One region of the Rhizobium sp. RHZ01 genome, then DNA from elsewhere that is predicted to be linked to it. Evidence: riboswitches for the same ligand, from Rfam matches in the RefSeq annotation. Region 1 holds a riboswitch; the other holds the start of a gene.

Region 1 (4,084 bases):
GAAGTGGCCGAGAGCTTGTCTTTCTCCTGTGGCAGGTTGGATGCCACCGGAAAGGTTGCGATACGATTGAAAACGGGCTCTGCGGCGGCCGGAAACGCGGCCGTCGCCAGGAGCGCCGCAACGAGCACTGTCTTGCGCGATACAGTTGTCATGAAATCCCCCATGAGTTCACACAAGGTTTTTCTGGGGGATGGGCATGACACCGGGATGACACCGATGTCATATTTTGAACGCGCTAGCGGGTCTCCCGCTCCTTCTTCATTTCGTTCCGCATGATGAAGAGCGATGCCCCAAGGATCAGCACCGCGCCCAACCACAGATAGCCGGTCGGCGCATAGCCGAAGACCAGCCAGCCGGCGAACACGTTGAGCGGCAGCTTGAGATCGTCGAATGGCTGAATGTAAGCGGCATCGGCTGCCGAATAGGCTAACGTCAGGAAAATACTGCGCCATCACGGTCAGGAGGCCCGCCGCAACGAAAAGCAGGAGCGTCAAGCCGGTCGGAATGTCGAAGCCAGCCGCTAGCGCCAATCCGCCGTTGATCGGCGTGAGGAGCGCGAGCAGCCAAACGGTGATGGTCTCCGGTCGCTCGACTCCGGTAAGGCTCTTGGTGATCAACGAAGAGGCGCCCCAGAGAAGGGCCGAGAGGATCGGCAGGAGCGCCGCCCAACTGAAGCTGTCCGACCAGGGCTGCAGGATGATCATCGCTCCCAGGAAACCGGTTGCGGTCGCGGCCCATCGCGCAGGGCCGATATACTCACCAAGGTAGATGCGTGCGCCCATGATGATGAAGAACGGAGACGTCATTACCAGCGCAATCGCCTGCCAGATGGGTACTTGCGCAAGCCCCGCGACCCAGGTCGTTACCCCCAAAGGCAGCCAAGGCGACTCGTACAACATGACGCCAGTGATAACGCGTTCTCATTGCCCCAAGACCGGCGCGCCAGAGAAAGGGCAGCGAGAACACCAGGGCAAAGGCATATTGCCAGAAGGCTGCCGAGGCCGAGAGGAAAGCGAGCTTCATCGTCAGCCATTGCGTGACGATATTGAGGATAGAGAAGGCGATGCCCGCGGCAATCATCAGGCAGCACCGACCATTGCTCGCGAAGCGGAAAACGTAGGGGAAGTCTGATTCATGTCTTTCTTTCCGAAACCAACACAAATCAGGACGCATGAGCGCGATACCGCAGCGAGGGCAGAATCCACCCTCGCCCGCTCCGCTCATTCTCTTTCATCCGGACTGTAACCGTCGGCTCCGGAATTGCACTGGATCTGCTGACCCTCTCGGCACACGACCAAAAGGCGCTCGCGGGCTGGGGCCAAGGCCTTTACCGCCGGTAGGTACTTTCACCCCGCCCTGAGAACGGTCATTTCGTATGACATGCCGCGCGTGCCGACAAGGCCGCGAAAAGCAAAAAGGGTTCGGCCGTGGCCGAACCCTTCGAAACTTGTGCCGCCGGTCTCGTTGCCCGGCCGCCAAGTAAATTCATATCAGCCGTTGACGGCGTCCTTCAGGCCCTTGCCGGGCGTGAACTTCGGCACGTTGCGAGCCGGAATATCGACTTCTGCGCCGGTGGACGGGTTGCGGCCCTTCGTGGCTGCGCGATGGGAGACGGTGAAGCTACCAAAACCAGCGAGGCGAACGTCGCCCTTGCCCTTCAGTTCAGCCTGGACGACTTCGAAAACAGCATCAACCGCGGAAGCAGCGTCGGTCTTCGAGAGTCCTGCCTTTTCGGCAACTGCGGACACGAGTTCATTCTTGTTCATGTTTCCACCCCTTTCTAAATGGTTCGAAACGACTCAAATCTATAAGCCAGGCGCAGAATAGAGTTCATCAGGCCCGCCGCACCCCAAAGAGCCTGCAAATCAAGGAAATGCAAGCACCCGTGTGCCAATTTCACAAAAAAAGGCTGGCGAAAACGCCAGCCTTTTCAGGGTTTTTAAGCAATTGGGCACGAATGTGGCAAACAAAGCTCAGTGAGCTATGGTTGCACCCGTTTCGTCGAGCCCTTCGACCGTCGCGATGACGGGCGTTTCCACCGTGCCATCCCACTCGATTGCTTCCGGTCTGCGGACCAGCGCATGCTTAATCACCTCGCCCATGCGGGACACCGGGATGATCTCCATGTTGTTCTTCACGTTATCCGGAATCTCCGCCAGATCCTTGGCGTTTTCTTCCGGAATCAGCACCTTCTTGATGCCACCGCGAAGCGCTGCGAGCAGCTTTTCCTTGAGGCCGCCGATCGGCAGAACACGACCGCGAAGGGTGATTTCACCCGTCATCGCCACGTTCTTGTCGACCGGGATGCCGGTCATGATCGAGACGATCGCGGTTGCCATGGCAACACCGGCCGACGGACCATCCTTCGGCGTCGCACCTTCCGGTACGTGCACGTGGATGTCGCTCTTGTCGAAGCGCGGAGGCTCGATGCCGAAATCGACGGCGCGCGAGCGGACATAGGATGCCGCTGCGGAAATCGATTCCTTCATGACTTCCTTCAGGTTGCCGGTCACGGTCATGCGACCCTTGCCCGGCATCATGACGCCTTCGATCGTCAGCAGTTCGCCGCCGACTTCCGTCCAGGCCAGGCCCGTTACCACGCCGACCTGATCTTCGCGCTCTGCTTCGCCGTGGCGGAAGCGCGGAACGCCCAGGTAGTCGTCGATGTTTTCGGCCGTCACATGAACAGACTTCGTCTTGCCCTTGATGATCTCGGTGACCGCCTTGCGGGCGAGCTTCATCAATTCGCGTTCGAAGTTGCGAACACCAGCTTCGCGGGTGTACTGCTGGCTGATCGCCATCAGGGCATCGTCGCTGACCGAGAATTCATTCGGCTGCAGCGCATGTTCCTTGATGGCCTTCGGCAGCAGGTGCCGCTTGGCGATTTCGCGCTTTTCGTCTTCGGTGTAACCGGCGATTCGGATGACTTCCATGCGGTCCATCAAAGGTGCCGGAATGTTCAGCGTATTCGCCGTCGTGATGAACATCACGTCCGACAGGTCGTATTCGACTTCCAGGTAGTGATCCATGAAGGTCGAGTTCTGAGCCGGATCCAGCACCTCGAGCAGAGCCGACGACGGATCGCCACGGAAATCCTGGCCCATCTTGTCGATTTCATCGAGCAGGAAGAGCGGGTTGGACTTCTTCGCCTTCTTCATCGACTGGATGACCTTGCCGGGCATCGAACCGATGTAGGTGCGGCGGTGACCGCGAATTTCAGCTTCGTCACGAACGCCACCGAGAGCCATGCGGACATACTCACGGCCGGTCGCCTTGGCGATCGACTGCGCGAGCGAGGTCTTGCCCACGCCCGGAGGACCAACGAGGCACAGGATCGGACCCTTGATCTTGGTCGCGCGGGCCTGGACAGCCAGATACTCGACGATACGCTCCTTGACCTTATCGAGACCGAAGTGATCGGCTTCGAGGATCTTCTCGGCGTTGTTGAGATCCGACTTGATCTTCGACTTCTTGCCCCACGGAATTCCGAGCAGCCAGTCGAGATAGTTGCGGACAACAGTCGCCTCAGCCGACATCGGGCTCATCTGCCGCAGCTTCTTCAGCTCGGCGTCAGCCTTTTCCTTGGCTTCCTTCGAAAGCTTGGTCTTGGCGATGCGCTCTTCCAGTTCGGCCATCTCGTCGCGGCCTTCCTCGCCGTCGCCAAGCTCCTTCTGGATCGCCTTCATCTGTTCGTTCAGGTAGTACTCGCGCTGGGTCTTCTCCATCTGGCGCTTGACGCGCGAGCGGATGCGCTTTTCGACCTGAAGGACCGAGATCTCGCCTTCCATGAAGCCGAGCGCCTTTTCGAGGCGTGCCTTGACACTGGTGGTTTCCAGCATCTCCTGCTTCTCGGTGATCTTGATCGACAGGTGCGAGGCAACCGTATCGGCGAGCTTCGAATAGTCGTCGATCTGGCTGGCAGCGCCAACGACCTCGGGCGAGATCTTCTTGTTGAGCTTTACGTAGCTCTCGAACTCGGAAACGACCGAGCGGCTGAGCGCTTCAAGCTCGACCGGATCGTCATGCGGTTCTTCGAGAACGTGACCAAGGGCTTCGTAAAAGTCCTCACGATCCGTGTAAGCGT
Region 2 (4,084 bases), on a different contig from region 1:
GCTTCTGTGCGATCCAATGGTTCGAACATTGCAATCGGCGCCCAGGACTGCCACGCGCATATTTCAGGTGCGTATACTGGGGATGTCTCAGCGGAAATGGTTGCTGATGTGGGTGCTCGCTTCGTCATTATCGGCCACTCCGAACGTCGCGTCTTACATCATGAAACCGACACTACGGTTTCCAGCAAGGTGACTACGGCTCACAAGGCCGGACTGACGGCAATCATTTGCGTGGGTGAGACCCGCAGTGAGCGCGACGAGGGAAGGGCGGTTGAGATCATCGATGGGCAGCTGCGTGGGTCAATTCCGGCGGGTGCCTCAAGCTCCAACATTGCAATCGCATACGAGCCCGTCTGGGCGATAGGAACTGGCCTTATTCCGACCTTGGAGCAGATCGAAGAGATCCATGCTTCCATCAGGCGCATGCTGGAAGAGCGTCTTGGCGAGGACGGTCGCAAGGTGAGAATCCTCTATGGGGGTTCGGTAAAGGCTTCAAATGCTGCCGATATCCTCAGGATCGCCAACGTGAACGGAGCCTTGGTCGGAGGCGCATCATTGAAGGCTGCAGATTTCGCCGAGATCATTCTGGCCGCCTCCTGAAGACGGCCTGAGGAATTTCGGCTGCCTCTTTGAGCTTCAACATCGTCAGACAATTAGAAGGAAAGACTATGAGACGCTTCGAAAACAAAACCGTCGTCATCACCGGCGGAAGCCGCGGTATTGGTGCTGCAATTGCCAAGCGGTTCGCGCGAGAAGGAGCCAACCTCGTGGTTTCCGCCAACGAAGACTCGGTCCATGCCGTCGCTGAGCAGATCAAGGCGGACGGTGGCAAAGCTATCTCGTTTGTCGGAGACGTGACAGATAAGGCCAGCGTTAAGGCACTCTATGACGCAGCGGAAAAGGAATTTGGCACGATCGACGTATCCATTCAGAACGCGGGTGTCATTACCATTGCCCGTATCGAGGATATGACCGAAGGCGAATGGGACAAGGTTCTGGCAGTTAACACCAAGGGTGTCTTCCTGTGTGCCCAGGAAGCGATTATGCGGATGCGCAAGCATGGGCGCGGTGGACGTATCATCAATACGGCGTCGGGTCAGGCACGCGACGGCTTTATCTTCACCCCACACTATGCTGCTTCAAAGATGGGCGTTGTTGGCATCACTCAAAGTCTCGCCAAGGAAGTCGCAAAGGAAAACATCACCGTGAACGCCTTCTGCCCGGGCATCATCGAGACAGATATGTGGGCCTACAACGATCAGGCTTGGGGCAAGCTGCTTGGCAATTATGGCCCTGGAGAACTGATGAAGGAATGGGTCGAAGGCATCCCTATGAAGCGTGCTGGGTCGGGCGAGGACGTCGCTGGCCTCGTCACCTTCCTTGCCAGCGACGATGCTACCTACATCACCGGCCAGACGATCAATGTTGATGGTGGCTTGATCATGTCCTAGTCCCGTTCGACAATGAGGAACGGTGCGTTTATAGCGGGAAGGGAGTTTTCGCCAGTTTATCGCGACGTTGCTCTTGCGGACTGATGCAGTGAATGTCTATGTTACGCATGTTCTCAGGGCGGGGTGTAATTCCCCACCGGCGGTATCGAGGCAACTCGGAGCCCGCGAGCGCCTTCGCGAAAGCGAAGGGTCAGCAGATCCGGTGAGATGCCGGAGCCGACGGTCATAGTCCGGATGGAAGAGAGCAACGCAGGAGTCGTCGTGTTTGACGACGACTTGTATGCTTGTTCGCCCAAGGGAAAATTGTGGCTGTTAAAGGCCATGCTCGCCGCTCACCGCGGCAACCCTTGAAAGGCAGAAGAGAATGGCAATTTCCAAGATTGATGATGCGATCGCCGCGATTGCGCGTGGCGAGATCGTCGTTGTTGTCGATGACCGCGATCGTGAAAACGAAGGGGATCTCGTGATTGCCTCCCAAGCAATCACTCCTCAATCGATCGCGTTCATGATGAACAACGCGCGTGGTCTCATCTGCGTTGCGATGGAAGGCGAAAGGCTCGACGAGCTCGATATTCCCCTGATGGTTCCGCGCAATACTGAAGTGCTCAAAACAGCGTTCACTGTGTCCGTGGACTATATCCCAGAAACAACAACCGGGATTTCTGCTGCCGATCGCGCAGCGACCGTTCGGGCCCTCGTCACCGACGGCTCTCGTCCCGAGGATTTTGCACGACCAGGACATATCTTCCCGCTGAGAGCCCATCCAAACGGCGTTCTCTCTCGTCCGGGCCACACGGAAGCGGCGGTAGATCTTGCCCGGCTTGCTGGTCTTTCACCATCGGGGGTGATCTGCGAAGTGGCAAACGACGACGGAACGATGGCTCGGCTACCCGAGCTGGAAGTGTTTGCTGAAAGACACGGTCTCCACCTAATCACGATCGAAGATCTCATCGCGTATAGAACGTCCAGCCTGTCTTCCAAGGCCGCATGATTTTCGGAATTGCAGGCGCGATTTCCATTGGGGAATCGCGCCGAAGCTAAAGATGGACGTCAGCCGACGGACGGGTAGCAAAGTACGGCTGCGTGCGACATGTCCGCCATCGGATAGCTTTTTACGGGACGCTCCCTTCCCGTTGGTCTTTAGGCGGCTAAAAAACGCCAAGTCTCGCACCGCCGTGGCTACTAAGGCTAATACATCCAAGGGTGGGTCGGTCGCCGACACGTTTTCGGCCGTAGCGTTAGACCTGGATGGCGAAATAACTGAGCTCAGATCTCAATTGGCTCAAAAACTGCTATTGCAGAATGAGCAATTAAAGCAACTGCTTGCGCGTTATAGCGGGTATGGAGTCAAGCGGACCAAGTGATTTCGGTGTGGCCGGACCAGCATCCGACACGAGCTTGTTGTTGTCGTCTGAAAGATAAAGCCCTTTAGCGCCCGCTGCAGCAGCCCTAGCCGTAGCTTTGGGTTGCCGTCGACTTCCGCAGAGAAAATCAGGGAGTCGGATTCTTTTGAACTATCCGCTCAAGACTCAAGCTTTACCGCCGCCAATGTTCACTGTATGTTCTGCTTCTCCATAGCGAGGTTGATGGACAGTGAGAATCGATACCCGATTGCATCGAGATAAAAAGCGCTTAGCGCAAACAAAGCTGACTTCGTTGGCCGACGACCATCCTTTGCGGGAGAAATATTACCTCTGGATACAAGAACTCGATGACCTGATGGCCGGAAGCGAGGCTAGGTTCTCTGAAAGTGACTCTCGGAAGCATAACGCCGTCGTGCAAGCCGAACCGAGGGGAGTGGACGATGGTGATGAAGTCCTTGGTCAAGAAATAGGTAGAACGGGAATCAATTTGCCTGTCGGCCCGGGAGTTGCTTGCAATGACAAGCGCCCAGTTCATTCTAGGCAGGCAGACCGGTTGAAATGCTCGGCGGGCGTTGACGAGCGAAGAAAAGAGCTAATGGCCGAAAACCAATGGCTTCGTGACATGCTTGGGCGATATGGCAATGCGGTCGACGACGGGCGAAGGCACCGCGCCGCGTCCCCTAGCGGGGGGGCAGCCAGCAAACGATGCCTCTGACGGGCCAGTTGTCGCGCTTCTCGATAAGCCCCTATCGAATAAACGTTGAATGCTCTACCCTACAAAGCTCCAAGAAGCTTCGGTTGACCGAGATGACTTTGGAAAAGGGCAAAACCTACCACATCAATGGCGAAGGCACGAAGCGGCAGGAGGCAACCCTACGTCAACGCCTTCGGCTCAAGTGGCTGCCTTTTGGAGACGGCGCCAAACCCGAGGCGATTGATCAATACGAGAGGTTTCTTGCCCTGGCGGATGATGAACAGCGCGTGTTTGTGGCGACCCTCGACGCCGATGAAGCCGAACTTTACATCGCATTGATGGCCGCCAGGGCGATGTATGTCGACCCCACCGGTCGTAAAGATGGAAGCATTACGGAAGCCAAGGTTAAGGCCCATCCCGAACGGTATCAATGGAAGCCGGAGTAACGCGCCGCTGGGGCAGTCTCGCTGCCTGTCAGGACCAGTGCGTCGCCACCTCATCCTGCCAAGCATTCAATTCTTACCGGAACGGCATGTGCGTGATGCTTAGCGTTCGCAAGCCGACGCGGTGAAATA

What was found. A riboswitch is a leader RNA that binds a small molecule or an ion and turns the genes downstream of it on or off. The one in region 1 is predicted to bind FMN.
Region 2: linked by a shared signal. The riboswitch ahead of ribB (3,4-dihydroxy-2-butanone-4-phosphate synthase) and the one ahead of IB248_RS20305 (DMT family transporter) in region 1 are both predicted to bind FMN.

The regions. Positions count from the first base shown of each region.
Region 1 covers NZ_JACUZZ010000020.1:47,845-51,928, reverse strand. The annotation lists gene IB248_RS20310 (esterase-like activity of phytase family protein) at 1-164, opposite strand, end outside; partial or broken gene IB248_RS20305 (DMT family transporter) at 236-1,136, opposite strand; FMN riboswitch at 1,219-1,368, opposite strand; gene hupB (DNA-binding protein HupB) at 1,491-1,766, opposite strand; gene lon (endopeptidase La) at 1,974-4,084, opposite strand, start outside.
Region 2 covers NZ_JACUZZ010000001.1:585,424-589,507, forward strand. The annotation lists gene tpiA (triose-phosphate isomerase) at 1-600, shown strand, start outside; gene IB248_RS02695 (glucose 1-dehydrogenase) at 669-1,451, shown strand; FMN riboswitch at 1,557-1,701, shown strand; gene ribB (3,4-dihydroxy-2-butanone-4-phosphate synthase) at 1,816-2,442, shown strand; gene IB248_RS02705 (hypothetical protein) at 3,614-3,955, shown strand.